DNA from 4 places in the Plantactinospora sp. WMMB782 genome. Region 1 is predicted to be linked to each of the others. Evidence: predicted binding sites of a transcription regulator. Region 1 holds the regulator's gene; each other region holds the start of a gene.
The links. Region 1 encodes HrcA, which represses chaperone genes, less so after heat shock. Its sites were predicted from a motif close to GGTTNGCACNCTCNNNNNGAGNGTGCNAACC; they were not measured.
Positions count from the first base shown of each region.

Region 2: a site for HrcA is predicted at 2,179-2,209, ahead of groES (co-chaperone GroES). Genes of this name have one in related genera too.
Region 3: a site for HrcA is predicted at 2,259-2,289, ahead of ACN28A_RS18035 (FmdB family zinc ribbon protein). Genes of this name have one in related genera too.
Region 4: a site for HrcA is predicted at 2,026-2,056, ahead of groL (chaperonin GroEL). Genes of this name have one in related genera too.

Region 1 is NZ_JBMHMC010000007.1:713,966-717,779, forward strand. It holds gene dnaJ (molecular chaperone DnaJ) at 1-838, opposite strand, end outside; gene hrcA (heat-inducible transcriptional repressor HrcA) at 909-1,931, opposite strand; gene ACN28A_RS05130 (DUF4870 domain-containing protein) at 2,275-3,024, shown strand; gene hemW (radical SAM family heme chaperone HemW) at 3,080-3,814, opposite strand, start outside.
Region 2 is NZ_JBMHMC010000007.1:1,445,460-1,449,273, forward strand. It holds gene groL (chaperonin GroEL) at 5-1,651, opposite strand; gene groES (co-chaperone GroES) at 1,733-2,047, opposite strand; gene ACN28A_RS08420 (THUMP-like domain-containing protein) at 2,296-3,537, shown strand; gene ybaK (Cys-tRNA(Pro) deacylase) at 3,549-3,814, shown strand, end outside.
Region 3 is NZ_JBMHMC010000007.1:3,480,910-3,484,723, forward strand. It holds gene ACN28A_RS18015 (DUF2231 domain-containing protein) at 1-11, shown strand, start outside; gene ACN28A_RS18020 (hypothetical protein) at 248-589, opposite strand; gene ACN28A_RS18025 (hypothetical protein) at 682-867, shown strand; gene ACN28A_RS18030 (hypothetical protein) at 1,015-1,701, opposite strand; gene ACN28A_RS18035 (FmdB family zinc ribbon protein) at 1,842-2,234, opposite strand; gene ACN28A_RS18040 (5-formyltetrahydrofolate cyclo-ligase) at 2,357-3,019, opposite strand; gene ACN28A_RS18045 (diguanylate cyclase) at 3,121-3,814, shown strand, end outside.
Region 4 is NZ_JBMHMC010000007.1:3,255,101-3,258,914, reverse strand. It holds gene ACN28A_RS16925 (DinB family protein) at 1-88, shown strand, start outside; gene groL (chaperonin GroEL) at 155-1,777, opposite strand; gene ACN28A_RS16915 (hypothetical protein) at 2,103-3,071, opposite strand; gene ACN28A_RS16910 (cold-shock protein) at 3,255-3,458, opposite strand; gene ACN28A_RS16905 (GNAT family N-acetyltransferase) at 3,778-3,814, shown strand, end outside.

The sequences.
Region 1 (3,814 bases):
CGGCGGCGGTCATCGGCACCGTGACCCGGCAGTGCAGGTCGTCGCCCTTGCGGGAGTAGACGTCGTGCGGCCGCTCGTGGATCTCCACGTAGAGGTCGCCGGCCGTACCACCGCCGGGACCGACCTCGCCCTGCTGGGCCAGCCGGATCCGCATGCCGTCCTCGACCCCCGCCGGGATCTTGACCGTCAGCGAGCGGCGGGTGCGCACCCGCCCGTCACCGGCGCAGGTCGGGCAGGGGTGCGGGATGACCGTGCCGTAGCCCTGGCAGACGGTGCACGGCCGGGACGAGACGACCTGGCCGAGGAAGGTGCGCTGCACCGACTGCACCTCGCCGCGCCCGCCGCACGCCTCGCAGGTGGCCAGGTGGGTGCCGGGTGCCGTGCCGGCGCCGGTGCAGGTGGTGCAGAGCACGGCGGTGTCCACCGTGATCGGCGCCTCCACCCCGAACGCGGTCTCCGGCAGGTCGAGTTCGAGCCGCAGGATCGCGTCGGCGCCGGGCCGGGTACGCGGACGCGGGCCCCGGGAGCCGCCGGCCGCCCCGAAGAACGCGTCCATGATGTCCTGGAAGCCGACGAACGGGCCGCCCGCACCGCCGGGACCGGCGCCGGGTCCGCCACCGGGGGCCAGCGGGTCACCGCCGAGGTCGACGATCTGCCGCTTCTGGTCGTCCGAGAGGACCTCGTACGCGGCGTTGATGTCCTTGAACTTCTCGTGTGCCTCCGGATCCGGATTCACGTCCGGGTGGTACTGCCGCGCCAACCTGCGGTAGGCGCGCTTGATGTCGTCGTCGGAGGCGTCCCGGCCGACGCCGAGAATCCCGTAGTAGTCCTTGGCCACTGCGTTCCGTGTCCTCATGTCTGTCTCGCGTACCGTCCGCCGGTCGTCAGGTCAGGGTGAGCTGTGGTGGTCAGTTCTGCGCCAGCACGTCGCCGACGTAGCGTGCCACGGCCCGCACCGTGGCGATGGTGCCCGGATAGTCCATCCGGGTGGGCCCCAACACGCCGAGTCCGCCGACGATGGTCGCACCCGGACCGTATCCGGTGCTGACCACCGAGGTGCCCCGGAGGTTGTCGATCTCGTTCTCGTCGCCGATCCGCACCTGGAGGGTGTTCGGCTCCACCTCGCCGATCAGCTTGAGCAGGACGACCTCCTCCTCGAGCGCCTCGAGGATCGGTCGCAGCGAACCCTGGAAGTCGAGCAGCCCGCCCCGGGTCAGGTTGGCCGTGCCGGCCATCACGATCCGCTCCTCGTGCCGCTCGACAAGGGTCTCCAGCAGCACCGTGGCGAGTGTGGTCATCGCCGGGCAGAGCCCGGTGGCCACCTCGTCGACGAGCGCCTGGACCAGCGGCGGGGTGTCGGCGAGCTTCTTCCCGACCAGCCGCTCATTGATCAGCCGGCGCAGTTCGGTCACGTCGTCGGTGCTGATCGGCGCCGGCAGCTCCACCAGCCGCTGCTCGACCCGGCCGGTGTCGGCGATCATGACAAGCATCAGCCGGGTGGTGGAGATCGGCACCAGTTCCAGGTGCCGGACGGCGGAGCGGGCCAGGCTCGGGTACTGCACCACGGCCACCTGCCGGGTGAGCTGGGCGAGCAACCGGACCGTACGGTGCACCACGTCGTCGAGGTCCACCGCGCCGACCAGGAACCGCTCGATCGCCCGGCGCTCGGCCGGGGTCAGCGGCTTGACCCGGGAGAGCCGGTCCACGAAGAGCCGGTAGCCACGGTCGGTGGGAACCCGACCGGCACTCGTGTGCGGTTGCCGGATGTAGCCCTCCTCCTCCAGCACGGCCATGTCGTTGCGGACGGTGGCCGGGGAGACCCCGAGCTGGTGGCGCTCGACAAGTGCCTTGCTGCCGACCGGTTCCTGGGTGGCGACGTAGTCCTCCACGATCGCGCGCAGCACGTCGAGCTTGCGGTCGTCGAGACCCATCCTCACCTCCCTGCGACGTCCGGCCCCGGCTGGGCGAAACGACCGGGGCGACCACGACGGTCGGGCCAGGCTTGCCTGGCACTCGACTGTAGCGAGTGCCAGTCTACGACCAAGGCGTACCCCCGCGCGATGATCATTTGGAGGGGCTGTCCGAAGCTGGACAACAGGCTTGCCAGCACACCCTACCCCGCTGGGCCGGGCGGGCACCGCCGGTCATCGTCCGGGTTCGATCGGCAAACGGCGCGGATTCGATCGGTGTGCGGCCGGGATCGATTCCCCGGCTGGTGCGGGTTCGACCGGGGGGCGGCTGGCGCCGGTTGAGCGGTGGTCCTACCGTGACCCCATGACTGAACCGCCCCGCCCTCCCGGAGAATACGGCGGTCCGCCGCAGGACCCGACCGCCCCGATGAACCCGGGCCAGTACCCGCCGCCGGGCGAGGGGTATCCCCCGCCCGCCGCACCGCAGTACGGTGCGCCCGGCACGCCCCCGCCGACCTCGGGCGGCGGCACCTACCCGACGTCCGGTGGCGGGACGTACCCGACCTCGGGCGGCGGGACGTACCCGACCTCCGGTGGCGGCTACCCGCCCCAGGGCGGGGGCTACCCGCCGCCCGGCGGTTATCCGCCCCCCGGCGGGGGCTATCCGCCCCCCGGAGGCGGTTACCCGCCGCCCGGTGGCCAGCCGCCGGGCGGATACCCCGGCGCCGGCTACCCGCCGCAGGGCGGCTACCCCGGCAACCCGTACGGCGCACCGGCACCGCACGGCTACGCCAACAACGACGAGAAGACCTGGGCCCTGATCGCGCACTTCGGCGGCATCCTGGTCGGCTTCATCGCCTCGCTCGTGGCGCTGCTCGCCAAGGGCAACGAGTCGCCGACCGTACGCGCGCACGCGGTCGAGGCGCTCAACTTCCAGATCACCTGGGGCATCATCTCGATCGTCTCGCTCGTCGTCGGCACCTGCACCGTGGTGCTCATCTTCCTGCCGTTCATCGCCTGGGTGGTGGTGCTGATCTTCTCGATCATCGCCGGCATGAAGGCCAACGAGGGCGTGCTGTACCGCTACCCGATGACCATCCGCATGACCAAGTAAGACCCCGAGCCTCCGACGATGGCCCGTGCCGCACCCGGCGCGGGCCATCGCGCTGTCAGGGCAGCAGGTCGCGGACGACGGCGTCGGCGAGCAGTCGCCCGCGCAGGGTGAGCACCGCCCGCCCCGCCTCGTACGCCGCGCCGTCCAGCAGCCCGTTCTCCCGGGCCCGGACCGCGCCCGCCCGCCCCGGCCCGTCCAGGACGGCCAGCGGCAGTCCGGTGGCGAGCCGCAACCGCAGCAGCACCTCCTCGGTGTGCCGCTCCCCGGCCGAGAGCAGCTCCCGGCCCTCCCCCGGGGACTGCCCCGCACCGAGCCGGGCCGCGTAGCTCGACGGGTGCTTGACGTTCCACCAGCGGACCCCGCCGACGTGGCTGTGCGCGCCCGGCCCGAGCCCCCACCAGTCGCCGCCGGTCCAGTAGAGCAGGTTGTGCCGGCAGGCCGCGGCCGGCGTACGGGCCCAGTTGGAGACCTCGTACCAGGAGAAACCCGCCCCGGACAGCGCCGCCTCGGCGGCCAGGTAGCGGTCCGCCGCCACGTCGTCGTCCGGGTACGCCAGCTCCCCGCGACCGATCCGGGCGGCGAGTCGGGTGCCCTCCTCCACGATCAGGGCGTACGCGCTGACGTGGTCCACCCCGGCGGCCAGTACCGCGTCGAGCGAGGCCGCGAAGTCCTCCGCCCGCTCCCCCGGCGTCCCGTAGATCAGGTCCAGGTTGACGTGCTCGAACCCGGCCTCCCGGGCCTCCCGGGCCGCCTCGGTCGCCCGGCCGGCGGTGTGCCGGCGGTCCAGGAT
Region 2 (3,814 bases), 730 kb from region 1:
CCGGTCAGAAGCCCGGACCGTGCTGGTGGCCGTGCCCGTGGCCGTGGCCGTGCCCACCGGCGGCGGCCGGCTCGGCCTTCTCCGGCTTCTCCACCACCAGGCTCTCGGTGGTCAGCAGCAGCCCGGCGATCGACGCCGCGTTGGTGACCGCGTTGCGGGTCACCTTCACCGGGTCGACGATGCCGGCCTTGGCCAGGTCCTTGTACTCGCCGGTGGCGGCGTCGAGGCCGGTGCCCCAACCCTGCTCGGCGACCTTCTGCACGACCACGTAGCCGTCGTGCCCGGCGTTCTGGGCGATCCACCGCAGCGGCTCGACCAGCGCCTTGCGGACGATCGAGACGCCCACCTTCTCGTCGCCGGTCAGCCCGAGGTCACCGTCGAGCGCCGAGGCGATCTGCACCAGCGCGGCGCCGCCGCCCGGCACGGTACCCTCCTCGACCGCGGCCTTGGTCGCGGCGATGGCGTCCTCGATGCGGTGCTTGCGCTCCTTCATCTCGACCTCGGTCGCCGCACCGGCCTTGATCACCGCGATGCCGCCGGAGAGCTTGGCCAGCCGCTCCTGGAGCTTCTCCCGGTCCCAGTCGGAGTCGGAGGCCTCGATCTCCTTGCGGATCTGGCTGATCCGCTCGGTGACGTCGTTGTCCCGGCCCCGGCCGTCGATGATCGTGGTGTTGTCCTTGTCGACCACCACCCGGCGGGCGGTGCCGAGCACCTCGACGCCGACCGAGTCGAGCTTGTAGCCCAGCTCGGGGGCGACCACCTCGCCGCCGGTCAGGATCGCCATGTCCTGGAGCATCGCCTTGCGCCGGTCGCCGAAGCCGGGCGCCTTCACCGCGCAGACCTTGACGGTCTTGCGGATCGAGTTGACCACCAGGGTGGAGAGCGCCTGCCCCTCCACGTCCTCGGCGACGATCAGCAGCGGCTTGCCGCTCTGCAGGACCTTCTCCAGCAGCGGCAGCAGCTCCTCGATCGAGGAGATCTTCTGGGTGGTGATCAGGATGTACGCGTCCTCGAGCACCGCCTCCTGCGACTCCGTGTCGGTGACGAAGTTCGGCGAGACGAAGCCCTTGTCGAACTGGAGGCCCTCGGTGACCTCCAGTTCGGTGGCCAGGGTCGAGCCCTCCTCGACGGTGATCACACCGTCCCGGCCGACCTTCTCCATCGCCTCGGCGATCAGGTCGCCGATGGTGGCGTCCTGGGCCGAGATCGTCGCCACGTGCGCGACCGACTCCCGGCTGCCCACCTCGACGGCCTTCTCCAGCAGCGCCTCGGAGATCTTCGCGGCGGCCAGGTCGATGCCCCGCTTCAGCGCGGCCGGCCCGGCGCCGGCGGCCACGTTGCGCAGGCCCTCCCGGACCATCGCCTGGGCCAACACGGTGGCGGTGGTGGTCCCGTCGCCGGCGACGTCGTTGGTCTTGGTCGCCACCTCCTTGACCAGCTGCGCGCCGAGGTTCTCGTACGGGTTGGTGAGTTCGATCTCCTTGGCGATGGTCACGCCGTCGTTGGTGATCGTCGGGGCACCGAACTTCTTGTCCAGGACGACGTTGCGCCCGCGCGGGCCGAGAGTGACCTTGACCGTGTCCGCGAGCGTGTTGACACCGTGCTCCAGCAGGTGCCGGGCGTCATCCGAGAAGCTCAGAATCTTCGCCATTGTGTTAACAGGGTCCCTTCACGCAGCGCTGCCCCGGCCCGGCAGGGCCGGTCCGGGGCAGCGTCACTGAAATCAGTCAGATCACTTCTCGATGACGGCGAGGACGTCGCGGGCGGAGAGCACCAGGTACTCCTCGCCGGCGTACTTGACCTCGGTGCCGCCGTACTTCGAGTAGATGACCGTGTCGCCGACCTTCACGTCAACCGGGATCCGGTTGCCGTCGTCGTCGAAGCGGCCGGGGCCGACAGCGAGGACGGTGCCCTCCTGCGGCTTCTCCTTGGCGGTGTCGGGAATCACGATGCCCGACGCCGTGGTCGTCTCAGCCTCGTTCGCCTGGACCAGGATCCGGTCCTCGAGCGGCTTGATCGCAACCTTGGTCGCGGTAGTCACGGGCATACCCTCCTGGGGTACTGGTTTCTGTGCCGGCCGGCGAGCCGACCAGCGTCAATCTGCCACATGCCACCGGGCGGGGCCGTCGTCGCGGGTGCCGGTCCGCCTGGCGTTCAACTCCCGGACAACCGCCCGGAAGCTGGCACCCTCGGTTTGAGAGTGCTAACCGCAGGTTATGCCGGCGGCTAGCACTCCGTCAAGGAGAGTGCCAACCCGACACGCCCTTTCCCGGCGTCGGCCGGCACAATGCTGCGGTGGACCTGGAGCAGTTCGCCGCGCTGCGTACCCCGGAAGGGGGAACCGCGCTGGCCGCCGCCGCCGAACTGGCCGACGGCGACCCGCTGGCCGCGGCGGCGGCGCTGCGCGCGGCCGGGCTGCCGGCCGGGCTGGCCGCCGCCGCGCTGACCCAGGCCGGGCTGCGCCGCCGGGCGGTGCCCAAGTTCGGCCCGGAGGCCGCCGGGATGTTCTTCACCCGGGCCGGGCTGGAGCAGGCCACCCGGGCCGTCGTCGCCGCCCGCCGGGCCGCCCGGCTGCGCGCCGCCGGGGTCGGCACGCTCGTGGACCTCGGCTGCGGCCTCGGCGCCGACGCCATCGCCGCCGCCCGCGCCGGCATCCGGGTGTACGGCGTGGAGGCCGACCCGCTCACCGCGGCGATGGCCGCCGCGAACGCCGGGGCGGCCGGAGTGGCCGACGCCTTCACGGTCACGCTCGGCGACGCGACGCGGTTCGACGTCACCGCCGTGCAGGGGCGGCCGGTCGACGCGGTGTTCTGCGACCCGGCCCGGCGGCGGGCCGGCACCGGCCGGCGGATCTTCGACCCGGCCGCCTACTCGCCGCCCTGGGACTTCCTGCTCGACCTGGCCGGCCGGGTGCCCCGGACGGTCTTCAAGGTCGCCCCCGGGATCGACCACCGGCTGCTGCCGGCGGGTGCCGAGGGCGAGTGGGTGAGCGTCGACGGCGACCTGGTCGAGGCGACCGTCTGGTCCGGCCCGCTCGGCTCCGGCCCGCTCGGCACGGTGCCGCGCCGGGCCACCCTGCTGGTCGGGTCGGCGGTACACGAACTCACCGGCGACGGCACCCGGCCGGCGCCGGTCGGCCCGCTCCGGCGCTACCTGTACGACCCGGACCCGGCGGTGGTCCGGTCCCACCTGGTCGCCGAGTTCGCCGGTACGGTCGACGGCACCCTCGCCGACCCCGAGATCGCGTACGTCTACGCCGACACCGCCCAGCCCACCCCGTACGCCCGGTGCCTCGAGTTGGTCGAGGCGCTGCCGTTCTCGCTGAAACGGCTGCGCGCCCGGCTGCGGGAGCTGGGGGTCGGCCGGGCGGAGATCCTGAAGCGGGGCTCGGCGCTGGAGCCGGAGCGGCTCCGCCGCGACCTGCGGCTGGCCGGCGGTGCGGCGATCAGTCTGGTGCTGACCCGGGTCGCCGGTGCACCCACCGTGCTGCTCTGCCGTCCGGTGCCGGCCCCCGACCTGACCGCGTCGAGCGGGTAGGCTGCGCGGTCGTGGCAGGCAGGGGCACACCGGCGACCGCGCTGCTGACCCGGCAGCGGGTCGCGCACACCCTGCATCCGTACGACGTCGCGCCGGAGACCCCGAACTACGGCGCCGAGGTGGCGGCGGCGCTCGGCGTGGCGCCGGAGCGGGTCTTCAAGTCGCTTGTCGCCAGCGTCGACGGGGTGCTGACGGTGGCGGTGGTGCCGGTGACCGGGGAACTCGACCTCAAGGCACTGGCGGTCGCGGTGGGCGGCAAGCGGGCGACGCTCGCCGA
Region 3 (3,814 bases), 2.8 Mb from region 1:
GAGTCCTGTAGTCCCGCCCGCCCGGCGCCTGTAGTCCCGCCCGCCGCCTGTCGTCCCGCCCGCCCGGCGCCTGTAGTCCCGCCCGCCGCCTGTCGTCCCGCCCGCCCGGCGCCTGTAGTCCCGCCCGGCGCCTGTCGTCCCGCCCGTCCGGCGGCGACCCGATGCTTGACGGCTGCCGGATCGTCGCCGCCGCGCTCGCCGGATTCTCGGAGGCCGACCGTGCCCCCACATCGCCGCCCGGGACGGCTCAGAAGAGCGCTCGGGAGCAGAGCAGGCACAGAAGTATCAGCACCACCGCGCCGCCGAGCATGCCGATGCCGTAGGTGAGCGTCCGGGCACTGCCCTCCTCGGCGTCCAGCGCGACGTGGTCCTGAGCGGGCAGCGGCCGGGGTGGCGCCGGCTGGACATGCAACGGCGGACGCCAACCCGGTGGCGGAGTGGTGCTCGGCGGTGGGCCGGGGTAGTGGATCTCCGGTCGTGCCGGAGGTGGCGTTGTGGACCCTGTCCCGGACTCCGGGGCGTCGGCGGGTGGTCCGGTGGGCCGACGCCAGAAGGCGTCATCGGCGGAGTTCCCGCTCTGCTGCGTCACGCTGTCCGACGCTACCAACCCGAGCCGGCCGCGACCCCTCTCCGGCGGTCACCGACAGACGCTGTCCTGCGCCGGGCCGGTACGCTTGCCCGGTGTCGGGGACCGAGGAGCAGCGCAGCCCGGGTGCGGGCCGGAACAGCGGCCGGCCGGTGAAGTCGACCGGCGACCGGCGGGTGCTGCCGGAGCAGTCCGTTGACGACACCGACCAGGGCTGGGGCGAGCGCCCGGACACCAACGACGAGCGGCTGCTCGCCGACCGCCCGCCGCACTGGGACTGACCTCCGCAGCAGAGATGACCGCCGCAGCAGGAGTGACCGCCGCAGCACGAGTGGGTAGCCCTCGCCCGAACTGGGACTGGCCGCCGAACTGGGCGCCGGATCCGCCATGCCGGGTCGGCGGGCTGAGCGGGGACCGGGCGCGGGCGGTTACGAGCGGACGATGATGGCGAAGCGGGTGGACTCCGGCATCCCGACCGCGCGGTGGGCCTGTTCGGGACGGAGTGCCAGGTAGATGGCACTGGCCGCGCCGTCGGTCTGGCCCGGCCCCAACACGTCGAGCACGAGCACCCGGGTCGCCAGGACGGTGGGCTTGGGCAGCCGACCCGCCGATTCCCCACCGGGTGCGGCGAGAAGATCCACCCGGGCTCCCGGCCGGGCCACGGTCAACGCTGCCGGTTCGGCGAGCCGGATGGGCACCCCGACCGTCCCCGCCGGTACCGGAACTGCCGAGCCGGCCGGTAGCCCCGAGCCGCCCGGTGCCGCGCCGGGGCGTCCCGCCGGCCCGCCTCCCGCGGACTGACCCGCGCCGGGCGGGCTCGCCGAGGTGGTGCCTCCGGGCGGTCCGCCGGGCCCTGCCGGCCCGGCTGCGTCCCCGGTCGCACCGGGCCGGTCATCGGCTGCCCCGTCCGGAGTGACGGCCGCCCGGTCCGCGGCGGCACCGGACTGCGGGGCGGGGCAGGACGACCCCGGACCGCGCAGCAGGAGAAGCCCGAACGCGAGCGCCGACAGGGTGCCGACGAGCAGCCAGCGGATCACCGAGCCGATGCCGGGACGTGACCAGCGGGCCGGGCTCAGCGTGGCATCGCGACGGGTGGACCTACGCTCGGGTGCCACGGCGAACGAACCTCCCTCGGCCCGGCGACGCGACGGGTCGGCGCCGTCCGGTAGCAGCAGGTTAGGTCAGCTCGCGCCGAGGTGGTGGCGGACGATCCACGCCCTGTGGACAACTTCCGGGGCTGTGGATAACTCGACGGTCAGGTCGTGCTGGTCGAGGAGGATGACGAGGCGGAGGTCGCCTTCGGCTTGCTGCCGGAGCTGCTCGACGTGCCGTTTGTCGAGCCGCTGCCGGAGGAGCCGGACGAGCCGGAGGCGCTGCCGTTGGTCGAGCCGGAGTCGCCGCCCGAGCCGGTCTTCGCGGAGTCGCTCTTCGGCGAGTCGGCCTTGGCCGCCGCGGCGCCGCCCTCCGAGCCCTTGCGGGAGTCGGTCCGGTAGAAGCCGGAGCCCTTGAACACGATGCCGACGGAGTTGAAGAGCTTGCGCAGGCGACCCTCGCACGCCGGGCACTCGGTCAACGGCTCGTCGGTGAAGGACTGCACCGCCTCGAGCTGGTGGCCGCACTCGGTGCAGGCGTACTGGTAGGTGGGCACGTTCCCCTCCGGATCTTGCAAGCCTGTTGGCACTCGACATATCCGAGTGCCAATGGTGCGGCATCGGAGGTGTTTTCGTCCAGCCGAAGTGTCCGGCCCGACGCCCGGCCACACCCCGAGCCTCAATCCGAGTCTCGATCGGCGCCCCGATCCGCGCCCTGATCGGTGCCTCGGTCGGAGCCGACGTACTGGAGGCCGCCGGTGGGGGTGAGCACGGCACGTACCGGGCGGTCGTGATCCGTCGCCGGGATCGAGTCGATCAGTTCACCGTCGTGCAACAGCGCGAGCGTGAGGGCGCCGGGAGCCACCCGGGCCAGGGCGCGGTCGTACGAGCCGCCGCCGCGGCCGAGCCGGACCCCGCGCCGGTCCACCGCCACCGCCGGTACGACGACCAGCTCGGCAACGCCGATCGCCTCGGGACCCAGCCGTCCGGTGCCGGGCTCCCGCAGCCCTCGACCGGCCGCGACCAGGCAACCCGGCCCGGCGTACGGGGCCCAGTCGAGATCGAGATCCGGGCGGAGTACCGGCAGCAGCAGCTGCCCACCCCGGCCCACCGCGGCGGCCAGCGTCTCCGGCAGTTCGACTCCACCCGGCTCGGTGCCGACCGGCACGTAACCGGTGACCACCTGAGGTCGTACCCGCTGGACGAGGGTGCGTAGCTCGGCCCGGAGGCGCTCGGCGGCGGCCAGCCGGGCCGGGGCCGGCAGCGCCCGGCGGCGGGCCAGCATGGTGATCCGGAGTGCGCTCTTGCCCCGGCCAACCCCTTCATCCGAAAAATCCGGCACGTAACACTCCTGGGGGTAGGTCGGTTAACCAATGCGGTCGGGTCAGCATCGCAGCATCGGATGCCGAGCTTCCGGGGGGATGAGTGACGCTGCGCGGACGGTTGACCACAGCTTTCCTCGTCGTCGTGCTCGGGCCGGTGCTGCTCGGCGCGCTCTCCGTCGCCGGTACGGTCGCCACGGCGAGCCGCCACCAGGCGGAGCGCCGACTCAACCTCGCCGCCGACGCCGTGCGTACGTCGATCGGTGCGCTCTGTCAACAGTTGCACGCCACGGCCGGTGCGCTGGCCGTACTCGCCGACCGGGCCAGCCGGACCGGCGCGGCCGCCGAGGTCGTGAACCGGGCGCTGGCGGACGCGGTGCTGACCACCGGACCGGCCGGCGCGGTCGACTTCGTCACCCCGGCGGCACCGCCCCAGCCCTGGACACTCTGCCCCGCCCCGGTCGGCACCGGCCCGGTCGGCCCTGACCCGGCCGGCCCTGACCCGGCCGGGACCCCCGTGACGGGCGCTGGCTCGACGGGCGCTGGCTCGACGGGCGCTGGCTCGACGGGCGCTGGCTCGACGGGCGCTGGCTCGGCCGACGCTGGCTCGGCCGACGCTGGTCCGGCCGGCAAAGGTCCGGCCGACGCTGGTCCGGCCGACGCTGGTCCGGTCGGTGCCGGGCCGGCGCCGCGTGCCCTGGCTGCCCGGGTCGAACTGCGGGACCGTTCCGGGGCGGTGGTCGGCGAGGTCTGGTGCGCGCAGGCTCTGGACGCGGCGTTCGTCCGCCGGCTCGCCGCCGCCAGCGGAACCGCGG
Region 4 (3,814 bases), 2.5 Mb from region 1:
GCTGTTCCACCTTCTCCAGGAGTACGCCCGGCATCTCGGACATCTCGACGTCGTGACGGAGCTGGCCGGCGGTCCGACCGGAGAGTAGTGCGGTGCAGACGATGAAGGGGCGGACCGCTGACGCGGCCCGCCCCTTCGACGTGGAGTTCCGGACTCAGAAGTCCATGTCCCCGCCGCCCGGCGCAGCCGGGGCAGCCGGGGTCTTCTCCGGCTTGTCCGCCACCACAGCCTCGGTGGTCAGGAAGAGGGCCGCGATCGACGACGCGTTCTGCAGCGCCGAACGGGTCACCTTGGCCGGGTCGATGATGCCGGCCTGGAGCAGGTCGACGTACTCACCGTTGGCCGCGTTGAGGCCGTGCCCGGCGTCCAGGTTGCGGACCTTCTCCACCACGACACCGCCCTCGAGGCCGGCGTTGACGGCGATCTGCCGCAGCGGGGCGTCCAGCGCGATCTTGACGATCTGCGCACCGGTCGCCTCGTCGCCGGCCAGGTCCAGCTTGTCGAAGGCGGTCTTGCCGGCCTGGACCAGCGCGACACCACCACCGGGGACGATGCCCTCCTCGACGGCGGCCTTCGCGTTGCGCACCGCGTCCTCGATGCGGTGCTTGCGCTCCTTCAGCTCGACCTCGGTGGCCGCGCCGACCTTGATCACCGCAACACCGCCGGCCAGCTTGGCCAGGCGCTCCTGCAGCTTCTCCCGGTCGTAGTCGGAGTCGCTCTTCTCGATCTCGGCGCGGATCTGGTTGACCCGGCCGTTGATCTGGTCGGCGTCGCCGGCACCGTCGACGATGGTGGTCTCGTCCTTGGTCACCACGACCTTGCGGGCCCGGCCCAGCATGTCGAGGCCGACGGCGTCCAGCTTGAGGCCGACCTCCTCGCTGATCGGCTGCCCGCCGGTCAGGATGGCGATGTCGCCGAGCATGGCCTTGCGGCGGTCACCGAAGCCCGGCGCCTTGACGGCGACGGACTTGAAGGTGCCCCGGACCTTGTTGACCACCAGGGTCGCCAGGGCCTCGCCCTCGACGTCCTCGGCGATGATGGCCAGCGGCTTGCCCGACTGCATGACCTTCTCGAGGATCGGCAGCAGGTCCTTGACCGTCGAGATCTTGCTGTTGACGATCAGGATGTACGGGTCGTCGAGCACGGCCTCCATCCGGTCGGGGTCGGTCATGAAGTACCCCGAGATGTAGCCCTTGTCGAAGCGCATGCCCTCGGTCAGCTCAAGCTCGAGCCCGAAGGTGTTGCTCTCCTCGACGGTGATGACGCCTTCCTTGCCGACCTTGTCCATCGCCTCGGCGATGATCTCGCCGACGCTGGTGTCACCAGCGGAGATGGAGGCGGTGGAGGCGATCTGCTCCTTGGTCTCGACGTCCTTGGCGAGCTTGCTCAGCTCCTCCGAGACGTTCGCGACGGCGGCCTCGATGCCCCGCTTCAGGGCCATCGGGTTGGCGCCCGCCGCGACGTTGCGCAGGCCCTCCCGGACCAGCGCCTGGGCGAGGACGGTCGCCGTCGTCGTGCCGTCACCGGCCACGTCGTCGGTCTTCTTGGCGACCTCCTTGACCAGCTCCGCACCGATCTTCTCGTACGGGTCCTCGAGCTCGATCTCCTTGGCGATGCTCACACCATCGTTGGTGATGGTGGGGGCGCCCCACTTCTTCTCGAGCACGACGTTGCGGCCCTTCGGGCCCAGCGTCACCTTAACGGCGTCGGCGAGGGTGTTCATGCCCCGCTCAAGGCCGCGGCGCGCCTCCTCGTCGAACGCGATCATCTTGGCCATACGGCGTTGTCCTCCTGGACACTCACGGCCGCCGGAGCCTTTGTCGGCCCCGAACCTGCCGCCTGATTACGCACCTTCGGACGTCACTACGGCACTGGCGGACGGGGCCGGCGGCACCCGTTGGTGCCCCTCGACTCCGTCGCGCTGTGCGACAGTGACGTCCGCCGGCCGGGCCGGACAGCCCGCGACGACCGGCCATGTGCCGCAGACCCGCTGTGCGGGCCCACGACCGTGGCCCTACCGCCCCGACCTGGCACTCACGCTATGCGAGTGCCAACACCTGTTTAGCACTCTCCCATGCCGAGTGCAAGCCGCTCACCGACCCTCAGGAGAGTTCGGCGGCAAGTCGGGCGCTGTTCACCGGGGCCTCGTGACCCCGCTGCTCGGTGTAGGTGATCAGGATCCCGATCAGCAATGCCAGCTGGAGCGGTGCGCCGAGCACGGCACTGACGAGCGTGCTGAGCACGGCGACGGCGGAGAAGGCGGGCGGGGCGGACAGCTCTCCCGGGGTCGCGGCGGCGGGGGCGAGTGTCATGACGCTCTCCAGTACCGCCAGCACCAGGCCGCCGCCGATCACCACGGCGGCCACCACCGCGACCCGGCCGAGCACCATGCCGAACCGGGCGTGCACCATCTTGAAGGTCCGCCCGATCGGATCGCGCCGCTCGAAGAGGTAGATCGGGCCGACGAGGCTCGTCGCGAAGGCGAGATAGACACCGGGCAGGAAGCACGCGCAGATGCCGGCGAGGACCAGCAGGCTCGCCAGCAGGCCCCAGCCGAAGAGACCCGGTGCCCGGCGCAGCCCGTACCGCAGGGCGGGCCCGAGCGCCGCCTCCTGCCCGGTCGCCTGCCGCGTGATCACCCAGGTCCCCGCCGCCCAGCCCAGGCACTGCACCAAACCGGCGACGAGACTGACGGCGATCAGGATCCCGAGGAACGGCAGCAGGTCGCCGAGGAACCCCTCGAACTCTCCAGGCAGGGGTTCGCCACTCGGCGAGACGGCCGGCGGTCGCGGTTGCAGGGGCAACATGGCCAGGCCGATGGCCGCGGTCGGCAGCACCTGGGTGAGCAGGACGATCGACAGCAGCGGGCGCCAACCCCGCCGCGCCGCCGACCAGCACCGTTCCCACCAGACACCGAGCCCGGCGCCGGGCGGCGGAACGAGGGGATCACCCGGATCCGGAAAGCCAGCCCAGCCCGGAGAGTCTGGCCCGCCCGGAAAGGCGGGCTGACCCGGATAGCCGGGCCCACCCGTGAAGTGTCCTGAATTGCCGGTAGGGGGCGGCTCGGCCACGGGCTCTCCTCTGGGCAGAGACGAAGGAAATCAACGCGGCGTCGATCCTGCCGCCCGAGCATCCGTACGCCTGACCCGGAAAAGAGCTTCCGCGAACCCGGAGCTTCCCACGGCCGCCGACGGGAACCGGTCAGACCGACCCGGAAAACCGATCCCGTGGCGAGCCAGGAGAGGCACCGATGGTCAGGCGATGAGCCGGACCTGCTCCGCCTGCGGGCCCTTCTGGCCCTGGGCGATCTCGAACTCGACGCGCTGACCGTCGTCGAGCGCCTTGTAACCGTCCATCTGGATCGCGGAGAAGTGGACGAAGACGTCCTGCCCGCCATCGACCGCGATGAAGCCGTAGCCCTTTTCGCTGTTGAACCACTTCACGGTGCCCTGCGCCACGGTGCACTTCCTTACTTCGGTCGCGTCGAAGCTGCCCGAGCTCCGGCGACGCCCTATACCTGCCGGGGCCGCCGAGTCGTTTTCCCCGAATTCGATCATGAATTGAACGGATCCGACGAATCGAGCGGCCGAACCCGCACCGTACACCAAGGTCGGGTCGCAGCGCACTAGTCCAAAACGGTCACCAGGCCGAGAATCGGACGGTCAATTTTCCGGCTCTCACCCATTGGCGACCGTCGCTGCCCAGCTCAACCGGCCCGGACCGGACGGACAGCTGCTCCGTCACCCGCCGAAACCGGACCCCGTACGGCGTGCGACCATGACGGACGTGCCGGCCTCCATCCCGCAGACCACCG